3 regions of the Oceanimonas sp. AH20CE76 genome follow, and region 2 is predicted to be linked to each of the others. Evidence: predicted binding sites of a transcription regulator. Region 2 holds the regulator's gene; each other region holds the start of a gene.
The links. Region 2 encodes sigma-54, which starts transcription at its own class of promoters, with help from an activator protein. Its sites were predicted from a motif close to TGGCACNGTTTTNGCTT; they were not measured.
Positions count from the first base shown of each region.

Region 1: a site for sigma-54 is predicted at 1,376-1,392, ahead of N2M06_RS09455 (FimV/HubP family polar landmark protein). Genes of this name have one in related genera too.
Region 3: a site for sigma-54 is predicted at 1,363-1,379, ahead of flgF (flagellar basal-body rod protein FlgF). Genes of this name have one in related genera too.

Region 1 is NZ_CP155481.1:1,946,276-1,949,538, forward strand. It holds gene N2M06_RS09455 (FimV/HubP family polar landmark protein) at 1-1,303, opposite strand, end outside; gene N2M06_RS09460 (4-phosphoerythronate dehydrogenase) at 1,418-2,551, opposite strand; gene N2M06_RS09465 (phosphatase PAP2 family protein) at 2,653-3,263, shown strand, end outside.
Region 2 is NZ_CP155481.1:2,914,565-2,917,827, forward strand. It holds gene lptA (lipopolysaccharide transport periplasmic protein LptA) at 1-204, shown strand, start outside; gene lptB (LPS export ABC transporter ATP-binding protein) at 207-932, shown strand; gene N2M06_RS14315 (RNA polymerase factor sigma-54) at 976-2,412, shown strand; gene hpf (ribosome hibernation promoting factor) at 2,437-2,724, shown strand; gene ptsN (PTS IIA-like nitrogen regulatory protein PtsN) at 2,727-3,173, shown strand; gene rapZ (RNase adapter RapZ) at 3,184-3,263, shown strand, end outside.
Region 3 is NZ_CP155481.1:984,084-987,346, reverse strand. It holds gene flgG (flagellar basal-body rod protein FlgG) at 1-563, opposite strand, end outside; gene flgF (flagellar basal-body rod protein FlgF) at 575-1,321, opposite strand; gene flgE (flagellar hook protein FlgE) at 1,481-2,848, opposite strand; gene N2M06_RS04790 (flagellar hook assembly protein FlgD) at 2,858-3,263, opposite strand, start outside.

The DNA.
Region 1 (3,263 bases), 970 kb from region 2:
TTTCATCATCCAGCAGCGGCTCTGGCTGTCCGGCCTGTGCCATATCATCGAACAGGGCTTCTTCCTGCTGCTCGGCGGTCGTCTCGTCAGCTGCCTCTTGTGCTTCCAGCTGCTGCTGTTCTTCCAGAAAACGAGCAAAGGCATCTTCATCAATTTCAGGTTCGGCTTTTACCTCGGGCTGCTCCGAGGCAGCAGGATGGGGCTCATCTGCAGGAAGATCGACGGCAAAGATGTCATCAAAATCATTGGTGTCTTCATCCAGCATCTGTTCCGATGTGTGATCCTGCTCTGCGAGCTCTTGCCTGGTACGGCGACGCCACCACAATGTAAAGAGTGCCAGCAGAAAAAGCGCCGGCAAGGTCAGTAAAATAGCCAGGTTCAGCGGCTGCTTCAGCAGCTGGCTTAACCAACCCTTGTCTGCGTCAGCAGCCGGCTGAGCCGCCGTGTCTGCTCTGGTCAGTTTCAGCTCATTGACTTCTGCAGTCAGCTGCCCCAGGCGGTTGCGCAAGGCCTGATTATTATCGGACAGCTCGGCCAGCTGTTCGTTGGACATGGCGACTTGTTCACGCAGCTCATCCAGCAACTGGGCCTGCAATCTGGCCAGGGCCGTTTGTTCGGCTTGCCCGGCACTGCTGTCTGCAGGTGCTTCAGACACGGCAGCAGGCTGCCCGGAAACAGCGGACGCTGACCGGGGCGGTGTCGCGACTGCGGCAGGCTGCACCGCTCTGGGTTCACTCAGGCCATTGGAGGCCGGTGTGGGTTCGGGCTTGGCTGCGGCAGGCGGTGTGGCCACCGCAGGAGCTGGTACGGGCTCTGCTGCCGGCTCCGGTCTGGGTGCTGGCCTGGCTTGTGCTGGTTTGGCCTGTGCGGCAGGTGCCGGTGCCCGGGTAACGGTGCGGTTACCCTGACGACTTAAACGGCGAAACTCGGCTTCTGCTTCACGGGGGGTACGCTGCTGTGCCTGGCTGAGTGTGGGCAGCGTCAGGGTTGCGCCCCGCTGCAGATAATTGATATTGCCTCGGACAAAGGCACCGGGATTCAGGTAATACAGCGCCACCATGGTCTGCTGTACCGTGGCAGGGGCTTGAGTATGCTGGGCGGCAATGGACCAGAGTGTGTCTGTGGTGCGCACGGGGCCATAACGACGGGCCTGAGCGGGTAACGGCGAAGAAACCTGAACGGAAGGTGCCTCGCGTGTTTCTGGCCCGCGTAACTCAATATAAAATTCCTGTGCCGTGGCCGAAAGAGTAAAGGACAGCCACAGGGCCAGCACGGAATAAAGCGGTGGTCGGCATCTTCTCATTATCTTATTGGTATCCCTTGTTCTGACTCTGGCCGGCAACCCTGACGGTCCGGCTGACCATGGCACAAGTGTAGAAAAAAACAGTGCCAATAGGAACTTATCTGTCGGCTTATTCTAGTTATGCTTATCGGCCGCCTGTGCCGGCACCTTGAATCCGAGGCGCTCATCAAGACCGACGCCCTGCAATATCAGTGAGCCCAGCTCCCGGCGCTCTGCATAATGTTTGCGTAATGCATCAAAAAAATCCGGTGCGCCCGTGGCCAGACCACGACGAAAGCCGCTATCGTCATGCGCTATGTCGTACACCAGCCGGACCAGCTGCTCAAGCTGATGCTGACTGGGTGCGCGCGTCAGGCTCACAGCGCTGATATCCGGTGCGGGCAGCAGGCTGGCGGTACTGTGTTGCTCGGCACGGCCAATATGCTGACACAGAGCACGATAGAGCGCAAAAGTGCCCCTTGCCTTACCTTCCAGACTATAGCCGGCAATATGCGGCGTGGCGATCAGCACATAAGGGACCAGCGCTGCCAGCACGGCCGGCTCATGCTCCCATACATCCATGACCAGGGTCAGCGGCCTGGCACCCTGCTGGCGCGTAAGCAGTGCCTGATTATTCCAGACATCACCACGGCAGGCATTGATCAGTACCTGATTTTCATCAAGGGCAGCAATATGAGCGGCATTCAGCAGGTGATGAGTTGCATAAGGGCCCTGATGAGTAATGGGCACATGATAGCTGATGATATCAGCGCTCAGCGCCTGGTCATAATTGACAAGTCCTGCCGCACCGGCTGCGGCCTTGGGCGGATCACAGCGCAGTACTTTCATGCCCAGCCCTTCCGCCCGGCGAGCCACCTCCGAGCCGGTGTTGCCGGCCCCGATCACTGCCAGGGTTTTATCCGCCAGCTGCCAGTTTTTATGAGCCGCTACCCGCAGCAGGGCTGCCATCACATAGTCACCTACCGCCACCTTGTTGCAGCCCGGGGCACTGGCAAAGGCAATGCCGCGCTGCGCCAGCAGTTGCGTGTCGATATGGTCACAGCCAATGGTGGCGGTGCCGACGAACGTCAGTTTATTGGCTTGCTCCAGCAAATGCGCATTTACCTGCGTCACTGAGCGCACCAGCAGCGCATCGGTATCATGCAAGTCAGCCGGTACCATGGTACGACCGGGACGCGTAATGACCTCAGCCCAATCACCAAACAACTCCCGAACAAAGGGCATATTTTCATCGGCCAGCACTTTCATGACTATCTCCTTGTTAAATACAGCGTTATTGTACTCTGTCATTGCAACCGCTTCACTGCTACCTTGCTGCTTCGCTGCCTTGTTGTTATGAGATTCGCTTCATGAACTTGCGTTTGCTGTTGTTTGTTATTGTGTTGCTGATTGTGCCCGTGGCACTGGCCAGCCTGGCCTGGCAGTGGGATTTGCACTGGTTTCCGCTGCTGGATCTTGATGAGCCCCCTGCTCTGCTTGCTTACGCCATGACGCTGACGGTGGGCAAGCTGGGCATAGGTTTTACCCTGCTTGCCCTGAGCGCGCTGATCCTGCACCGCTGGCGCAGCCAGCCACGTCAGCTGCTGGTGTTTTTCTTCTGCCTGTTTGCGGCGCTGGGCAGTGCCTTTGTGACCAAAACGGTGGCCAAGCTGTATTTCAAGGAGCCCAGGCCCTATGTGCTGTGGCTGGTACAGCAGGACAAGCTGGCAGACAGCCGCCGTTTTTATGCCAGTCCGGAAGCCGAGCGTGAGCATGAGTTACAGCAAAGCCTCAGCCGGGTCAGCGATAACCAGATTCCGGACTGGCTCAAGCACCATTGGCAGGAAGAAGTGAACTATTCGTTTCCATCCGGACATTCGATTGCTGCCATGACCATTGCCGGCTTTTTTTGCCTGATGCTGGGCTACCGGCGTAAACCGGTATGGATAATGCTGACTCTGGCAGGCTGGGCGGTGGCAGT
Region 2 (3,263 bases):
CGCTATGACATGGTCGCCCGCACCATCACCCTGATTCGGGACGCCGAACTCAAGCAGGACGATAATATCGTCACTGGCTACCGTATTCGCTACTTTATCGACAAGGAGCAGATGGAAGCCGAAAGCCAGGGTGGCAAAGACAGGGTCACCACTATTTTCCTGCCTGAGCAGGTACAGAATTTCGACAACCAGAGTAACGACTGACCATGGCCAGACTGAAAGCACGCGGGCTGCAGAAAAGCTACAAAGGCCGGAAGGTAGTGGCTGATGTCAGCCTGACCGTGAACACCGGCCAGATAGTGGGGCTGCTCGGGCCCAACGGGGCCGGCAAAACCACTTCCTTTTACATGATTGTAGGCCTGGTGCAGCGGGATGCAGGCAGCATCACCATAGACGACAATGACATCAGCCATGAGCCTATGCATGTGCGGGCCCGCGCCGGCATTGGCTATCTGCCTCAGGAAGCGTCCATTTTTCGCCGCCTGAGCGTTGCCGATAACCTGATGGCCGTACTGCAGACCCGCAAAGATCTGAACGCCGACGGCCGTAACGAAAAAATGGAACAGCTGCTGGAAGAGTTCAATATTGTCCATATTCGTGACAGTCTCGGTATGAGTCTGTCCGGTGGTGAACGCCGGCGGGTGGAAATTGCCCGGGCACTGGCGGCAGATCCGCGCTTTATTCTGCTTGATGAACCTTTTGCCGGCGTTGATCCCATCTCTGTGCTTGATATTAAGAAAATTATATTACATCTGAAAGATCGAGGCCTGGGCGTACTGATCACCGATCACAATGTGCGTGAGACGCTGGATGTATGTGAAAAGGCCTATATTGTCAGCCACGGGCACCGTATTGCTGCTGGCACACCAGCTGAAATCCTGGCCAATGAGCAGGTCAAGAAAGTCTATCTTGGTGAACAATTCAGCCTCTGAAGGCACCGCTTCGCGCGGTTGATATGGAAGGACGTTAGCATACATGAAGCCGACTCTTCAGTTACGCCTTGGCCAGCAGCTGACCATGACCCCTCAGCTGCAACAGGCCATTCGTCTGCTGCAGCTGTCCAGCCTTGAGCTGCAGCAGGAAATTCAGCAGGCACTGGACAGTAATCCGCTGCTGGAGCAGGAGGAGCCGGACAGTATCAGGGTTGAGGATAATCGCAACGAGGAGCAAATTGCCGCAGACAGCGCCATGGAACGTAATCAGCTTTCTGAAGAGCTGCCCATGGACACCAGCTGGGAGGAAGTTTATACCGCCTCTCCGGTCAGTGGTGGTGCCGGTCTGCCGGAAGGGCTGGAAGATAATGTCTATCAGGGAGAAACCACCGAAACGCTGCAGGATTACCTGATCTGGCAAATGAACCTGACTCCCTTCAGTGATACCGATCAGGCCATTGCCCTTGCGATTATCGATGCCGTGGACGATGCAGGCTATCTCACCGCCGATATTGACGAACTGTTAGCTGCAGCCTCGGCCGACGAGCTGGGCATTGAAGCCGACGAAGTAGAAGCCGTGCTCAAACGCATTCAGCATTTCGATCCCATCGGCGTAGCTGCCCGCAGCGTGCAGGAATGCCTGTGTATTCAGCTCGACCAGTTTCCCGCCAGCACCCCCTGGCTGGCAGAAGCCCGGTTGCTGCTGGAACAGCACATGGATCTGCTTGGTAACCGCGACTACCGTACTCTGCAGCGCAAGACCAGGCTGAAAGAAGACGAGCTGAGAGAAGTTCTGAATCTGATCCAGCAGCTTGAACCCCGCCCCGGCAGCAGCATTATTCAGGGCAGCTCCGAATATGTTATTCCGGATGTGGTGGTCACCAAACGCAACGGTGCCTGGGTCGTGGAACTCAACCCGGAGGCCATGCCCAAGGTACGCCTGAATCAGACCTATGCCGCACTTGCCGACAAGCCCCGCAATAGTGAAGACGGCCAGTTTATTCGTAATCATCTGCAGGATGCCAAGTGGTTCCTTAAAAGTCTCGACAGCCGAAATGAGACGCTGCTCAAGGTTGCCAATTGTATTGTTGAACAACAACAGGCATTCTTTGAGTATGGAGAAGAGGCCATGAAGCCCATGGTGCTGAACCATGTGGCCGAGGCAGTAGAGATGCATGAGTCCACCATCTCACGCGTGACCACACAAAAGTTTCTGCACTCGCCCCGGGGCGTGTTTGAGCTTAAGTATTTCTTCTCCAGTCATGTGGGCACCGACGATGGTGGTGAATGTTCATCCACGGCAATTCGTGCTCTGATCAAAAAGCTGGTCGGAGCAGAAAACCCGGCCAAGCCGCTGAGTGACAGTAAGATTGCTCAGTTGCTGGCCGAGCAGGGGATTAAGGTGGCCAGGCGTACCATCGCCAAGTACAGGGAGTCACTGGCCATCCCCCCTTCCAATCAGCGTAAACGCCTGGTTTAAAGGCAACGACAGAAGGAAGACGTTATGCAAATTAACCTGACCGGACACCATGTAGAAATCACAGATGCACTGCGTGACTATGTTAATAGCAAGTTTACCCGGCTGGAGCGCCACTTCGACCACATTACCAATGTGCACGTCATCCTTAATGTAGAAAAAATGCAGCAAATTGCCGAAGCCAAACTGCACGTCAGTGGTGGTGAGCTGTTTGCCAACGCCCAGCATGAAAATATGTATGCCGCCATCGACGGACTCATTGACAAGCTGGATCGTCAGATCATCAAACACAAAGAGAAGCTCAAGCAAAAGTAACCATGGAAGTCGCCGACATACTAAGCAGGGACTGCACGCGCAGTGCAGTTCCCTGCACGAGCAAGAAGCGTGCTCTGGAAATTATCAGCGAGCTGGCTGCCGAACATTTGAATATCGGCAGCCAGCCGCTTTTTGACTGTTTGCTGGCCCGTGAAAAGATGGGCACTACCGGCATCGGTAATGGCATTGCCATACCTCATGGTCGTATTGGCAATGACAACAAGGCGACCGCGGTACTGCTGACTTTTGCCGAACCGGTAGAATTTGATGCCATCGACAATCAGCCGGTTGGTCTGGTGTTTGCGCTGCTGGTGCCGGAGCAGGAATGTAAACAACATCTGAAAACGCTGTCCTTAATTGCTGAAAAGCTCAGCAACAAACAGATTTGCCGGCAGCTGCGTCAGGCCGGCAGTGACGAAGAGCTTTATCAAATCATGATTTCTGCCTGAAGGAGCCTATATGCAGCTGGTGATTGTGAGTGGTCGTTCCGGGTCCGGTAAAACCGTCGCCCTGCGGGTGCTTGAAGATCTGGGTCACTA
Region 3 (3,263 bases), 1.3 Mb from region 2:
TTGGGCTGCAGACCGGCGGGGTTGGCAAAATCGGTGACAATAATCTGACCGATGACTTGTCCCTCGGCCTGACCCGCCAGCTGTACCGAGACTTCTCCGTTGGTGCCCACGCTGATGCTCTGGGCATTTTCCGGGATCTGCATTTCCGGCAGCAGCGGATAGCCATTGCCGGGCGTGACGATAATGCCTTCATCGTTCAGGGCAAACTGACCGTTGCGGGTGTATCCTGTGGTGCCGTCGGGCAGCAGCACTTCAAAAAAGCCACGGCCGTCGATCATCACATCCAGGGCATTGTCTGTGGTCTGAACGCTCCCTTGAGTAAAGGTTTTTTGCGTAGCGACCACCTTGCTGCCCGCCCCTACCATCAGGCCCGAAGGCAGGTTGCTGTCGGCGGTGGCGCGGCCCCCGGGCTGATGCACATTCTGATAGAGCAGATCTTCAAAGATGGCCCGGCCCTTTTTAAACCCAACGGTACTGGCGTTGGCCAGGTTGTTGGAGGTCACCGAGATATTGGTCTGCTGGGCATCAAGCCCGGTTTTGCTAATCCACAAGGCGGGGTTCATTCTGCTCTCCTTTAACCAATACGCAACAGCTGGGCGTGGGCTTTGTCGTTCTCTTCGGCGTGACTCATCATTTTAAGCTGAGTCTCAAAGCGCCGTTGCAAATCGATCATATGGGTCATTTCGGCAATAGGGTTGACGTTACTGCCTTCCAGCGCGCCGGCAATCAGCTGCACCTGGGCTGAGGCAGGCTCGGCTTCACCGTCTTTGCGGCGAAACAGGCCGTCATTGCCTTTTTCTATTTCATCATTGGCGGGCAGCACGGTTTTTATGCGCTGCAGCTCGGCACCGCCGTTGGGGGCTTCACCTTCCAGCCGCGCAAAGATGGTACCGTCTTTATTGATTTCCATTTTTTCCAGCGGCAACGGCAATACGATGGGATTGCCGCCATCATCCAGCACATTGAGGCCGGTGCTGGTTTGCAACAGGCCTTCTACCGAGACCTGCAGGTTACCAAAGCGAGTGTAGGCTTCGGTGCCGTCTGCGGCTTCTACCGCCAGCCAACCGTCACCGGCCACGGCCACGTCAAGATCCCGCCCCGTGGTTTGAATGGGGCCGGCGGCAAAGTTTTGCCCCGGGCTTTCCGTCATGGCAAATACCCGGCTAGGCAGCCCCTCGCCAAAGGCCTGCATGGCCCGGGCCTGCTCCAGATCGGCACGAAAGCCGGTGGTATTGGCGTTGGCCAGGTTATTGGCGCGCAAAGAGACACTGTGCATATTCTCTTTGGCACCCGACATGGCGATATACAGCAGGTGATCCATTTCAGCTCCGTGGTTGGCCGACTGAGTAATGTATAAAATACATGCAAAAAAAATGCCACTATAGCTAGAAGTAAGAAGCTATCAGCTTGAAGTAAAAACATAAAAAACCCGGGTTTTCGATCCCGGGCTTTTCTTCCAGCTTCCGGCTTTCAGCTTGAATTAACGGATTTGCAGTATGGTCTGCTGCAGTGTGCTGTTCACTTCCAGTGCACGGGAGTTGGCCTGGAAGTTGCGCTGAGCGGTAATCAAATCCACCAGCTCTGTGGTCAGGTTGGTGTTGGACTGCTCCAGTGAGGCCACGCTCACCTTGCCGAAAATACCGGTATTGGGCTGACCAGTCACCGCTTCACCGGACAACAGGGATTCCCGCCACTGAGTATCACCAATCTGGGTCAGCCCCTGATCATTCGGGAAGCGCGCCATAGCTACAATACCCAGATTCTCGGTGCTGCCGTTGCTGTAGGTGGCCTGCACAAGACCATCTGGGCCTACGTCCACCTTGGTCAGCCGGCCTACGGTATTGCCGTCCTGACTGTTGGAAGTTACTTCAAAAGCACCAGCGTTCATGCTGGCATCGGGGATTTTTATCTTGATTGTTTGAGTAGGATCTGACCCATTACCAAAATCCTGTGGTTGTGTTAAGAGTTCATTTGAATCAAGCGTACTGGGCGGTACTGCTGCCGTCACTTCCAGATTACCCGAACTATCAAAGGTAAGTGGATGAGAAGTTATTTGATTCGCTGGGTTTGATGGATCTGTAGGCCCGACTGGGTTATCAGTTGCAGGAGGAGCAGCTTCTGTCCCTAACGCATTCTTACCATCCACATATACAAACATTTTCCATTCGTTATCCGTAATGGGATTAGGTAACGCATCAGGATTTGGACCCACCTTCACGAAGTACTGAGTCAAGGTATGAGTATCACCCAATGAGTCATACACTGTCATTGAAGTAGATGAGGTATAAGTATCTGAATCCGCAGGGTTAAACTGCTGAACGTTTAACGCCGGTGCTTTAGTCGGCAAGTTAAGACTTGTTTTTACTTCACCGGTCATTTTGGGCTCACCCGCCTTGTCCGGAATTTTCAGCGCCTGGGTCGAGTTCAGGCCCAGACCTGCGGGGGTGCCGTCAGCATTGGCCTTGTAGGTTTGCAGAAAGTTACCCTGTGAGTTGGTGACATAACCTTCGTCGTTCAGGCGAAAGGCCCCGGCACGGGTAAAGGTGCGGTCCAGTGAACCAATTTCATTGGACATCACAAAAAAGCCACTGCCGTTGATGGCCATATCCAGCGAGTTGTTGGTGAACTGCAGCGCACCCTGATGAAACTGCTGTGACACGGCAGCGGTTTGCACGCCGCTACCCGTTTGTGTTTTGGCATTAGCGAAAATGGAGTTGGCATACACATCGGCAAACTCGGCCCGGGACTCTTTAAAGCCAATGGTATTGACGTTGGCAATGTTATTGGCGGTCACGTCCAGATCTTTCTGGGCCGCATTAACGCCGCTGAGTGCAATATTAAAAGACATAAGTACTCCTTACGCCGCCTTGCGGCTGGCTATTTCCAGAATTTGATTAAGCGGCAGGCCGCCCAGGCCCGCCAGGTTGACCAGAGTGGGGCTGTCGGCACTGCCCAGGGTCACGCTGTCCACTTTGCCAAAAGCCAGCGCATTCAGCTCCTCACGCTGGCCGTCGATCAGGCCGCTGACCTTGATGTTGTATTTGCCGGTAGCCGCCGGCTCGCCGGCGTCATTCATGCCGTCCCAGCTGAAGTTGACGTTGCCGCGCTGATCGCCTTCCAGCGGTATGGTGCGCACCAGCTCGCCCTTTTCATTCTCGATGCGAATCAGCACATTGGAGGCTCCTGAACCCGCTACCACAACGCCGTCTACCGGTTCATTATTGTCCCAGTAGGTCATGGAGCTGGGCACCAGCACCTTCTGC